2 regions of the Granulicella mallensis MP5ACTX8 genome follow, and region 1 is predicted to be linked to the other one. Evidence: riboswitches for the same ligand, from Rfam matches in the RefSeq annotation. Region 1 holds a riboswitch; the other holds the start of a gene.
What was found. Region 1 has a riboswitch for cobalamin ahead of ACIX8_RS15290 (cobaltochelatase subunit CobN). Riboswitches for the same ligand answer to the same signal wherever they lie in the genome.

Region 1 (5,980 bases):
GGCTTCATTGGACGATCTCGCGCCTCCGTTCGCCCTGGGCTTCTAACAGCGTCTCACTCTCCAGCAAGACTTCACGCAGGGCGTTCAATGTCTCTGGTGCGGGGTTCTCCCAGAGCTCGCGCCGGGCTGCTTCGAGCAGCCGCTCGGCGATGGCGTTCAGCGCCCACGGATTAGAAGCGCTTAGGAAATCGCGCATCTCCTGGGACAGCGCATAGTGCTCGGCGAGGCCCTCGTAGACGAAGTCCGGAGCGATGTGTGCAGTGGAGTCGAAGCCGAAGATGTAATCGACCGTGGCCGAGAGTTCCAGGCCGCCTTTGTATCCATGCCGCTTGATGCTCTCGATCCACTTCGGATTGATGACACGCGAGCGGTAGACGCGCAGCGCTTCTTCTTTGAGGTCACGGACCTGCGCGTTCTCAGGGCGCGAGCTGTCGCCGAAGTAGGCCTTGGGTTGCACGCCTGTGAGTGCGCGGATGGACGCGATCATGCCGCCGTGAAACTGGAAGTAGTCGTCGGAGTCGAAGATGTCGTGCTCGCGGTTGTCCTGGTTGTGCAGCGCGACCTGGATCGCCTTCAGGCGTTCCGCAAACACAGGCTGAGCATCGACGCCGTCCGTGCCCTTGCCGTAGGCGTAGCCACCCCAGGCGAGGAAGGCGCGTGCAAAGTCCTCGTCGCCGTGCCAGTTGCCGGTTTCGATCAGCGGAAGAATGCCGGCGCCATAGGAGCCGGGCTTCGATCCGAAGATACGATAGCGAGCCTGGGCCTCCGCCTCATGCTCGGGAAGATCTTTATGCGCCTCGAGATCCGCGAGATAGTGCTTGCGTGGGAAGTTCTGTTCGAGCGGTTCGTCCAGTTCGACGACGAGAGAGATGGCCTGGTCGAACATATCGATCAAGTGAGGAAAGGCATCGCGGAAGAAGCCGCTGATGCGCAGTGTGACGTCCACGCGCGGGCGTCCCAGTTGTTCGAGCGGGATGACAGCAACGCCTTCCAGTCTGCGGGACTGCGCGTTCCAAACGGGCTGCACTCCCAGCAGAGCAAAGGCCTCGGCGAGATCGTCGCCGTGAGTGCGCATCTGCGAGGTTCCCCAGACGCTCAGGCCCATCATCTCGGGGTACTTGCCCTCCTCCATGCGGAAGCGTTCGATGGCTTCGCGGGCGAGTTGCTGCCCGACGCGCCATGCGGCCTGTGACGGTAGAGCGCGCGGATCGACGGCGTAGAAGTTGCGCCCCGTAGGTAGAACGTGGGCCATGCCGCGCGTGGGTGCGCCAGCCGGTCCGGCTGGGATGTACTTGCCTTCGAGAGCGTCCAGAAGGTGCTCGATCTCGTCGCCGGTCTGTTCGAGGTTCGGCACGAGTTCTTCGCAGGCGAAGATGAGCGCTTGCGTGATGTCCTCGGATTGGAGGCCGAGCACGGCCCGTTGAACGTCAGCGATTTTTTTCGTGCGAAACCCAAAGGTCTCCAGCATGGTGAAGAGATCGAGCGAGGCACGGTCGAGCAGCTCCAGCACGTCGGCTCGTGTGTAGCAGGTCTGGTCGAGAATCTCTTGCGGCTCTTCCAGCCGTTCTCCAGGCTTGTCGAGAAGGCTCGCGAGATCGAAAGAGAACGCCGTCGCGAGGCTCGCCTGCAGGCTCGGTGTGCTGATGTTTGCCAGCCGCGTGAGCGAGCGAAGCATCTCGGGGAGCGGGGGCATCTGTCCCAGGATGTGGAGACCGTCGCGAATCTGTGCCATGCCCAGTTCGCAGAGGTAGCCGTCGAGATCTTCGATGAGATGCGCAACTTCGTTGCCGGTCATCGAGGCCAGCGTCGTTGGAACGCCCTCCGGCGTCAGCGCGTCGTCCCACTCATGAGTGTGGTCGCCGCGTTCGCGCGTGAGCATCGTCTTGGTGTCGAGATCGGTCTTGAGATTGGTGCGCTCCACCAGCTCCCAGATCTGCTGCTGCAGGTATGGCAGCTTCTTGGGGTCCAATTTTTCTACGGCGTAGTACTCGTTCACGAGCTGGTTCAGCTCCGCCAGTGGGCCGTAGGTTTCTGCGTTGGTCATCGGCGGCGTGAGGTGGTCGACGACGATGGCGTGGGCCCGTCGCTTGGACTGGCTGCCTTCGCCGGGATCGTTGAGGATGAACGGGTAGATGAGCGGTAGATCGCCCAGCAGCAGATCGGGGTAGCACTCACCCGAGAGGCCTATGCCCTTGCCGGGAAGCCACTCAAGCGTGCCGTGCTTGCCCATGTGGACGATGGCATCCGCACCCCAGCCGCCTTCGGATTGCGGTGTTCCCAGCCAGCGGTAGAAGGCCGTGTAGTGGTGTGTCGGCGGCAGGTCGGGCGTGTGATAGATCGTGTCGGGATCGATACCGTAGCCGCGCGGGGGCTGTAGAGCGATGAGCGCATTGCCGAGGTCCATCGCGGCGAAGAGGTAGTCGTGTTCGTCTCCCCATGGCTCTTCCTGCTCGATGGACACGACCTTGCCGCCGATAGTGGGGAGCAGCTTCTTGTCCGTCTTCTTGGCAGGCAGAACGCTGAAGCCCCGATCCTGAGGTTGTCCCCAGAAGTCCTGCATCCTGCGGTTCGGGCGGTCGGGGAAGGTTGCAAAGATCTTCCGGTAAACCGCTCGGGAGAAGCGCTTGGCCTGCGCGGGATCGAGCGGATAGTTGTCGTCGTAGGTGCCATGCTGCAGCAGGCTCTGCATCAACTCGTCCGAAGTTTCGGACAGGGCAGAGACGTTGTACCGGCGCGCACGCATGGCGTGGAGAGTAGTCAGGAGACTCGCCGGTGTATCGAGGCCCACAGCGCCACCAACCTGCGAGGCCTTCGCCGCGGAGTTCGTCAGCACGAAGGCAATGCGGCGTTCGCGATTGGACTTGCGGCGCAGAGTCGCGAGACGTGCAGCGATTCCGGCGACGCGGTCCACTCTGTCCGGCTGCGCAACGTAGAGATTGTCTGTTCCGGCGGCGCTGCGTTCCTTGAACGAGACCGGCACGGTGATGATGCGGCCATCGAACTCGGGAATGGCGACGTTCACGGCGGTGTCGAGAGCGTTGATTCCACGACGCGAGCCTTCCCACGCCCCATACTGCATGCCGCTCGCGATGGCCTGCAGCACAGGAATGCCGAGCTGTTCGAGAGAGCCCACGGCCTCGCCTGCAATGGTTACAGAGCCGGTGTTCACCTCTCCGAGCGCAAACGATAGCGTCGAAATCAGAACATCGGCTTTGCCTTCGATCAGGCCGAAGGCTGCGGGCCGGCCGTTCTCCTTCGACTTGAGGCTTGAGGTGAAGATGCAGAGCGCATTCATGCCCTTGCTCTTTAGTGCTTCAGCGATCGCGTCGATGAAGCTGGTGTTTCCGCTCATGCGATGCGCGCGATAGAAGAGTACCGCTGCGGTCGGCTTTGCGGGATCGGCCTGGCGCTGCCAGTCTTCAAAGGTCGCGGCGTCCATCTCCGGCAGGTAGATTCCGTGCTCCGGCATAGGGCTCGGCGTGGTGTATCCGAAGCCGGTAAGCATCAGGCGGTCGGAGAGGAAGCGGAACAGCTCGCCAAAGTTGGAGACGCCTCCAAAATCGAGGTAGCCCGAGGCAGTCTGCATCACATCGGCGGGCACGTTGATCGTCTCGGAAAACTCCGAGGCGTTATCGCCTGTGCCGCTCACCAGTACCAGCGACTGTCCGCGCTCGATGCAGGCCGCCTTCAGACGGTCGAAGCCGGGGATGCCGCTGAGCGGCCCATGGCAGCGCACGACGATGACCTTGGCCTTGCTCATCTCGCCGAGGATCAGCACGTTCATCTGGTCTTCGGTGCGGAGTGCGTTCAGGGAAAAGCCGCTGACGCGCAGCTCTTCCGGCAGCGTCTCCGAGGATTTGATGAGCGTAAGCAGATCGGTATCCGCGTGCGAGAGCAGCATGATGGCGCCGTTCGGCTGCACGATCTCAAGCTGGGTTAGCCCCTCTGCGGGGCTGGGCAGGCGAACGTCCCAGTCGTAGTAGTTGAAGACGTATTCGCTCAGCTCGGAGGGCGGCTGCAGGAAGCGGTCCGCCTTCAGCATGGAGTCGATGTACTCGTAGATCTGGCGTACCTGCCACTCGCTGTTGACCGAGTGGAACCAGATGCTCTTGCCGTCGAAGACGAGACTGGCGACGTTCGCCAGGGCGCAGGGCCCGATGCATCCGCCCTTGGTCAGGTGGACGTCGTTGCGGATCTTGCGCTTGAGCCACTCCTCTGTGTAGACGTCGACCGGTACTGCGGCATAGCCGCGCTCGGTGATGCCGCAGCAGCAGCCGGTGTAGCAGTAGGTCAGGTGCGCGCGGTGCTGGGTGATGTTGAAGGCGCGCCCATCGGCACGGATGACGCGTTGGCGGTAGGTCGGCATGGCTACATCTGCTCCGAGAGGTTGTTTTGGCGGATTGACCGAACGAGATGCGGGCCGCGCAGGGAAAGGCACGGGGGCATAGCCACGCGCGCGACAGCGGTCGTGAGGCTGCGCAGGGTCAGCAGGGAGGGATACGGGTTGTCTTCGATGGAACGTAAGCTCAGGCGCAGGGTTTCTGTCTCCGCAGAAAGTTGCAGTTCGAACCCTGGCAGGTCTCCTGGCTCAAAGACGACATCTGAGTGTCTGCCGCTATCCTTCCCCGGTCTTTCCCGAGTGGTACTGCTAGCGGCTCATCTTTGTTTACAGTGGCGGGACCGCGCCGGTTTTGCTCCGGACTTCCCTTTTAAGCCCATGTGGGCACCGTAGGTCAACACCATTAGTATCACGCGTAATCCCACGCGGGACGTCACGATTTTGTCAGGAGTAGCGCATCTCGTCCGAGGTAGGGAAAGCTCGTCCGCTTTGTTGAGCCGCGGCTTCCTGCCGTTCGGTCAGACCTCCGAAGAGCAGGCCCAGTACGCTCCACAGCACGACCTGGGTCTCCCACGATGCTATGCGGAACTTCCAAAGCAGAGAGGCCGGAAAGCCTGCGGGGACTTCGTCGATGACAGGCAGGAAATGGGCACTGGTTCCCGCCAGCAGCACGAATAAAAGGGCCGCGAGCAGCGACGCGTTCCAGGGGCCGAAGGGCTTATTCAAGCTCCGTCCGGCCTTGATCGCCAGAATCAGGGACATCAGAGAGATGGCGATGAGCAGAAAATAGGCCCCGGTACGAACACCGATCGTCTCCGGGTTTCCTACCGCCGGAGGATTAGCCGGGTACTTGAGCGATGGAACCAGGACGATGGAGATGAATCCCAGGCCCGCGATCACTGCGGAGAGTACTCGTGGCCTGGCAGTGCTGAGACGTCCGCGCGTGAAAGCGAACACGATTCCGAAGATGCCGCCGAGCGCGGTGCAGTAGACCACGGCACCGGTCAGCAATCCCAGGCCGCTTTGAATCTTGCGGCTGACCATTTCCGGCTCGGGAGCTTCTCCCCTGGCCTGGTCCATGCTGGTCTCAAAGGCGATAGCCCTGTCGACCTGAGGCTCGCCGATCCAGCGCGCGAACGCAAAAACGATCAACCCGGCTACGAGGCCGACCAGCATTCCACGAAGAAGCAGCGTACGGGCCATCGGGTTTAGTGGCAGGGAAAGCCGAGCAGATGGCGTCCATCATGCACGAATTCGTGTACAGCACGACCGTGGATGAGCGAGGTGGCTCCCTGTTCTGCGCCGACAAAATAGATCAGGAGCAGCATCAGCAGGCCGCCGAAGAGCGCCCAGGGCAACAGCTCCCGCAACGGAACAACGGGGATAGATACCGGGGATGCAATGGAACCTGCGACAGATTGTGACATGGTGAAGTCTCCTGAACTGGTTGAGGGATAACGCAAGCTCAACTGAATCTGAGCCTAGTGAAGGCGAGGGGGAGTGTCAAGGAGTGGGGTCGAGCGGCCATGGAGGAAGTTCCCCATCCCCACAGAATCGTCATCCTGAGCGGAGCGTTCCGGCCTTTGGGGACGCGGAGTCGAAGGACCCCGAAGGTTATCCTCTTGCCCAAACCTTTTGCAC
Region 2 (5,980 bases), 2.7 Mb from region 1:
CGGTGCTATATCCTCCAGGGACTGAAAGTGATATCCGCATTCATAGCCGACAAATCCGGCGACATAAAAGCCCGCGGCGAGCGCGTCTTCAAGCTCGCGGAAGAGAGCCGGGATTGCGTCATGCCTGGATGCAGACAACACCCGAACAGGATGGAGAAAGAGAAGACTCTGCCGATTTTCCGGGTCGAAGCGTGAGGTTTCAAGAAGAACCGAGTCGGCGGTTTCGGCAACCATCGAATACCACTGCTTCGGAACCCTTGACCACTGCCCCACAAAATCTCCCCGTCTGCCGATGCTTGATCATCGATGATAGATCCTCTTCTAAAGTATTTTGAACGGCGACGGTTCTGGCACCTGTCTTGGTTTTGGCGAGAGTTTATTCCGCAACCCTCTCCAGCCCTTGCCCAATCGATCCGAGGCCGTAAAGAGATGGCCGGCAGTAAGCGGCCCGATCACACGATGATGGCCGACAGCAGCTAACCCCATGGAGGCGATGCAGCCACAATTCTCGCAATCGGGATCTCCACCGAATTGGCAGGGAGTGATCTGCGTCTTCAGATCTGCCGAGATCGTCTCGGTTGTCTGCGCAAAGATGCACTCACCTGGGCTCTTCGGCGGAGAGGCGATCTCCTGAATCACCCTCTCGTGCATATCCAGAATCGGATAACTCTTCCGCAAGCGTTGCAGATCGGCAAGTACAGAGGCTCTTTGCGAGGTCGTGAGGATCTCCGGGTCAGTGGCGCCGCGTTGAGGGGTGAAGAGACTGAACCATACCCTCACAATCTCCGGCTGCGCACTCCAGAAACGCAGAAACTCTTCCAGGTAGCCTTCACGGTCTGCAATCTGGGAGGTGATGGTGCAATGAATGGTGATTCTGGCGCCACGGATGTTCTTCAGTATCCGTTCATAGGTGGCGGGCTTGCGCCGTTCATCGTGCTCCGGCTGCAAGCCATCGATCGAGACCACAACGTTCAACAGCTTGAACTGATTCCACGAGCTCGGAATAATTCTGAAGGCGCTCGTCACGATCTGCGTGTGTATCCCGCGGCTCTCCAAGTGAGGCAGCAGTAACTCAAGCTCACGATGTCGAACGAACGGATCACCGCCTACGAGAGACACGTGAAGCGGTTTGCGTTCATCGATCAGAGCAAGCACTCTCGTGACCAACTCCTCGCCTTTGAAGTCGGAGAGCTGACGCAACTGCATCTCGCTTCCAAGATGTGCCGCATCGAAGGCATAGCATCCCGGACACCGTAAGGGGCATTCCTTGGTGATCTCAATCGACAGCGAAGGGGACCGGCCAGCCAGAATCGTCGACCAGGCTTGGAGCACCTCTGAAGTTTTCATGCTTGTCCTAATGTGGCCCGCAAGCCGTTAGCGATAAACAAAATACTATAGCGACCTGGGTGGACCACGAGACCAGGAATTTTCCCAGCCTCGGAGCGATCAGAGGTTAGATGCAGCGAAAGCGCTAAGGTAGGCGTCATTGAAGCGAAACCTCCGGTTCAGCGAACGGTTCATCGGGCGCGGCTGCAGACCGAATCCACTAGATAATTTTCTCATTCATGATGGCAAACGAGCGACTGCCTGCAATGCCGAATGGAACAGATGCGACCGGTCTGGTTATAGAGACGGCTATGGCTCAAAACGAGCCATTCTCAAAACAGGCCGGAAGTAGCTGACAGGTTAGATGCAGCAGTAGAGAAAGCGCTGCCATTATCCTGCCTTCCCCTCGGAAGCGGTATATCTATGCTCGTTATGGAGCAAGTTTCTCGGCAGTTCTTCGGACTTGCAGGCTACCTACTTGCTCCTGCTTCCCAGTTCATGGCGAACCAGTGCTTCTATCGGAGTGTTCGTTCCTGCGTACCGCTGCGGGGCAGTTCCGGATTCTCGCCTGATTCCCATTTAAGCCCAATCTCGCGATTGGGCACCGTGAAGTAGTCCTAGTATCCATAGTGCCTCTATGGATGTCCAGCGTCATCTGCCTGGGTTTTGTTACGCGGGAACGCCAGAACCAGGCCAAACCTTGACGCGTTTCTAAAAATCTAGGTGATCTTTATCGAACCCCTCGAGCCAGATGGAAGATTCAAAGCCTTCCCGTCTGCGAAATTGCAGCGAGCTTGCTCGGTCTCAGTATCCACATAATCTGATGGATTCCTTCTACCGAAGCGTCTACCGTTGCGAGCGCAACCGGGATGCCATCGCGTGACAGAAGAACGGATGCCTGTCCGTTTGTTTCAATCCACCGGAGCGTTATGCCCGTCCAGAAATGGGAAGCGAAGGAGGTAATGAACTTCGCAACATGATCGCGACCAGAAACCGGGGCTCGAGCAGCTGTACGCACAATGCCCCCACCATCCGAATAAGAGACGACATCTTCTACGAAGAGACCTTCCAGCGTGGCCAGGTCTCCCTTTTGAGCGGCACCGATAAAGGCTTCCAGCAGGCGGCGCTGTTCCTCAGAACTGACCGGTGTGCGCCGCCCATCTGCAATGTGCTTACGGGCACGAGAGACGAGTTGGCGGGTATTCGCTTCCTCCATTTGTATGATGTCCGCGATCTGGCGGTAGGAGTAATCGAACGCTTCGCGCAGAACGTAGGAGGCACGTTCTGTAGGAGACAGCTTCTCAAGGAGCAGCAGGATGGCAAGTCCCAAAGCTTCGCCGCGCTCTGCGCCTAACGCAGGATCGCTGCTGGTGTCCACGGGTTCGGGAAGCCAGGGACCGACGTAGGTTTCCCGGCGCGAGTGGGCACTCTGGGAGAAGTTGATACACATTCGTGTAGTTGTCGTGGCCAGAAATGCCGACGGGCTCTCAACGATGTTGCGATCGGTAGCCTGCCACCGCAACCAGACATCCTGCACGATATCCTCGGCTTCAGCCGCACTTCCGAGCATGCGGTAAGCGATGCCGAACAAACGTGGACGCACCTCGGCAAAGACCAACAGACCATCGTCATGCTCTCCGTCTTCTAGACCACGGCGAACAGACAATGGAGTTTCCGAAATGGGTTCTTCTGCCATTGCGATGGTCATAGTCTATCTCGCGGCATTTTCTCGACCACCTCTTCGTTGATGGGAGGATCGTCAGCATCCCCGATGATATGGCGCGGCGCGCGGCTTAGTTCACCGGCATGAGCACCGGAGCTCCTTTGTCCTTTACCAGGAACACTACGAACTTTGCTCGTTTGGTTTGGCTTGCGTTCCGTCCAATGACGTGAATATCGTTCGGGCCTTCATAGAAGGTCTGACCAGGCATCAGAGTCACTTCCCTTCCACCCTTCACCTGCATCACGATCGAGCCTTCCAGCACATAAATAAATCCATGCGCATTGTGGCGATGTACAGGGTCAGAGGCACCCGGCGGATACTCCACGGTGATCATCAGACCTTCTTTGCCAGGTAAGTCAGTCAGATCTTTCGATAGCAGAGGCACTACTTTAGCCTCCTGCCCGATCAACCAACCTGGGGTCAGCCATATCAAGCACAAAATTAATTTTGCGATCTTCATCACGAATCTCCTCAGTATTGCTCTTTCTTCTTAGCCTAAGAAGGTGAAGCCGAGTTCAGCCGAACTCGGCTTCTGTCCTTATCGAGACGCACCTATCGCACTCACCGTGGACTGACTGAGCCAGGTTTTGAAATGCGTTTCGCCAAGCCGGGCGTCTTTACCGGGGACAAGCGTGCGCTCGTCGACTTCGACCCCGAAGTAACCGGCGCCGACGTCCGCGACGACCGTACGCGGATCGTTGTGTGCGTGGAGGCCCTGACGAACGAATTCGTCGAGACGGAACTCTTGCGGCCCGCCCACTTCAACGATTCCATTTACCGGAGCGCCAACAGCACCCCGTCCAACCGCGGCAGCTACATCTTCAGCAGCCATCGGTTGGATCAGCACTGGAGCCAATCGAACAGTCGTGCCGTCGCTGGAAGCATCAGCGATACTCTTGAAAAACTCGAAGAACTGCGTCGCATGGACGATCGAATAGGGGATCGAAGATTCCGCAATCAACTTCTCCTGCACGAGCTTCGCGCGGAAGTATCCGCGAATCGTCTCTTCCGCATCCGACGGCCTTCTTGCAGCCAGACGATCCGTCCCCACGACCGACAACGCAACGTGGTGCCGCACACCTGCGGCTTGCTCGTGCTGAAGCAGGTTGCGTGTGGCAGTAGTGAAGAAGTTCGTCGCTGCCGCTTCCTCGAAGGAGGGAGAGTTCGATACATCAACGACGACCGAGGCGCCTTTTAGCACTTCGCCAAGGCCCTCGCCGGTGAGCGTGTTGACGCCTGAGTTGGGTGATGCCGGTATCGCTTCGTGTCCGTGCTCACGAAGCTTATTGACGAGCTTTGATCCGATGAGACCACTGCCGCCGATCACTACGATTTTCATGACTTTGTTCCTCTCATTTTCGAATGGCATATTCACATCTGCCGGTTGTACTTACTAAGACCAAATACGCCGGCGTTCTGTGACAGGAGGCTGCACAATCGTTGATTGAGGCGAGAGAAGTCCTACCTACTCGGAGGGTGGGGCGTGAAGCTGCATCTGAACATGGAGTGCCAGGTCCAGGAGTGAAGAGGAGAGGCGCAGCCCTGTGGCAGAGCTTTCTTGACCACTTCCCTGGGCTTCACGTGTCGCTTGCTTCACTGAATGCAGAAGCCGCCTGTCTCCAGGATCGATCGTCCCAACCGAAGCCTCCGGATACTGTTCAATGGTTTGCGCAGCTCCAAGGAGGAGCGCGGAAGTGCGATGTTTCACTTCATCGACTAGCTCAGCATATTGCTGCGAGCCGTTCGTCGTCCCGTATTGAAGCAGCCCAGCCTTCACAAGAAGATACGCTCGCAGCTGCGGCAGAAAGGACTCAACGCAGTGAGTCATAAATGTCTCGTGCCGACTCTTCGGGAAAGACTCAAAGACCGAAAGATCGGAGAGGGTACGAATCTTATCGAAGTTGCGATTGATGCGATCGCACTCGGCTTGAAAGCGACGCATCTCGTGCCGCTGCTCAGTGTTGCTCGAATGCTCCAACTGCGCGACATCTCGAATTGCCGTCAAGAGAATGGCCCGCATCGTCACTGTGGCCGAACGTGACCACAAGTGGTCGAAGAAAAGCCACATCGCAATGATCCCGAGAACAATTCCGAGGATCGCATCGCGGGCCGGAACCAATGAGGTATTCAACGTAAAGCGATTGAGATTGGTGAGGTCATATGCCAGCACAATCTGAAATCCGAGATAAGCCAGGCGAGGGCTCGATGTGGCCGCCCAGGCTCCGATTGCCATCACAAAGGCAAACAGAAGTGTGTACTCAGCCAGAGAATCGATCTGCGGCAGAATTAACGTCTCTGCTCCAAAGCCGAGAATGCAGGCTCCAAGGAAGAAGCCGGCGAAGCGAAGCAATTGCTTGTGCCGTGTTGCCCCTGTATTCGTAAGAGCTGTAAGGATGCAGGTTGTCACCGAGCCTGCCAGAAACATCCACCCGAGGCTCATGTAAAAGAGATAGCAGGCCATCGCGCTCAGGGTTCCACGAATGGCGAACTTGAGATGCTCCGGGTTACTGAAAGCATCCTCCTGAAAGATGCCCATCTTCTGCTGCTCGCCGGGTTCAGGCAAATGATGATGCGGCGTTGGATCACTGTCGGAAAAGCTTTCGGCGATCAGCTCAATGTTTCTTTCGATTTCGGCAAGCGTCGGATTCGCGTGTTCATGTTCGCCGGAAAGCTCGAGCCAGTCAGGCGCCTCCTCCTGTACAAGTCTTGACCGGATTCCTGCGATATTCTGTGCGATCGAGTTGCAGCGAACGACATCGGACGGCGATAGAAGGCGGATTGTTTCCCCAAGATTCACAGAGAGTTCTATCAACTGTCCGGACAAGGCGACTACGGTTGTAAGCTGAGCCTTGTAGGAGCCGTCGTAACTCGAATGAGCAAGGTGCTCTCGAAGCTCTCCAGTGCCCCTCGTTGCATAGCGCCCTATTTGAA

Region 2: linked by a shared signal. The riboswitch ahead of ACIX8_RS01215 (radical SAM protein) and the one ahead of ACIX8_RS15290 (cobaltochelatase subunit CobN) in region 1 are both predicted to bind cobalamin.

Annotation. Positions count from the first base shown of each region.
Region 1 is NC_016631.1:3,805,561-3,811,540, reverse strand. Features, by position in the region: gene ACIX8_RS15295 (ATP-binding protein) at 1-8, opposite strand, end outside; gene ACIX8_RS15290 (cobaltochelatase subunit CobN) at 5-4,366, opposite strand; cobalamin riboswitch at 4,557-4,746, opposite strand; gene ACIX8_RS15285 (CbtA family protein) at 4,784-5,542, opposite strand; gene ACIX8_RS15280 (CbtB domain-containing protein) at 5,548-5,766, opposite strand.
Region 2 is NC_016631.1:272,795-278,774, reverse strand. Features, by position in the region: gene pabB (aminodeoxychorismate synthase component I) at 1-234, opposite strand, end outside; gene ACIX8_RS01215 (radical SAM protein) at 322-1,347, opposite strand; cobalamin riboswitch at 1,758-1,950, opposite strand; gene ACIX8_RS01210 (RNA polymerase sigma-70 factor) at 2,087-2,992, opposite strand; gene ACIX8_RS01205 (cupin domain-containing protein) at 3,120-3,509, opposite strand; gene ACIX8_RS01200 (SDR family oxidoreductase) at 3,588-4,388, opposite strand; gene ACIX8_RS01195 (FUSC family protein) at 4,515-5,980, opposite strand, start outside.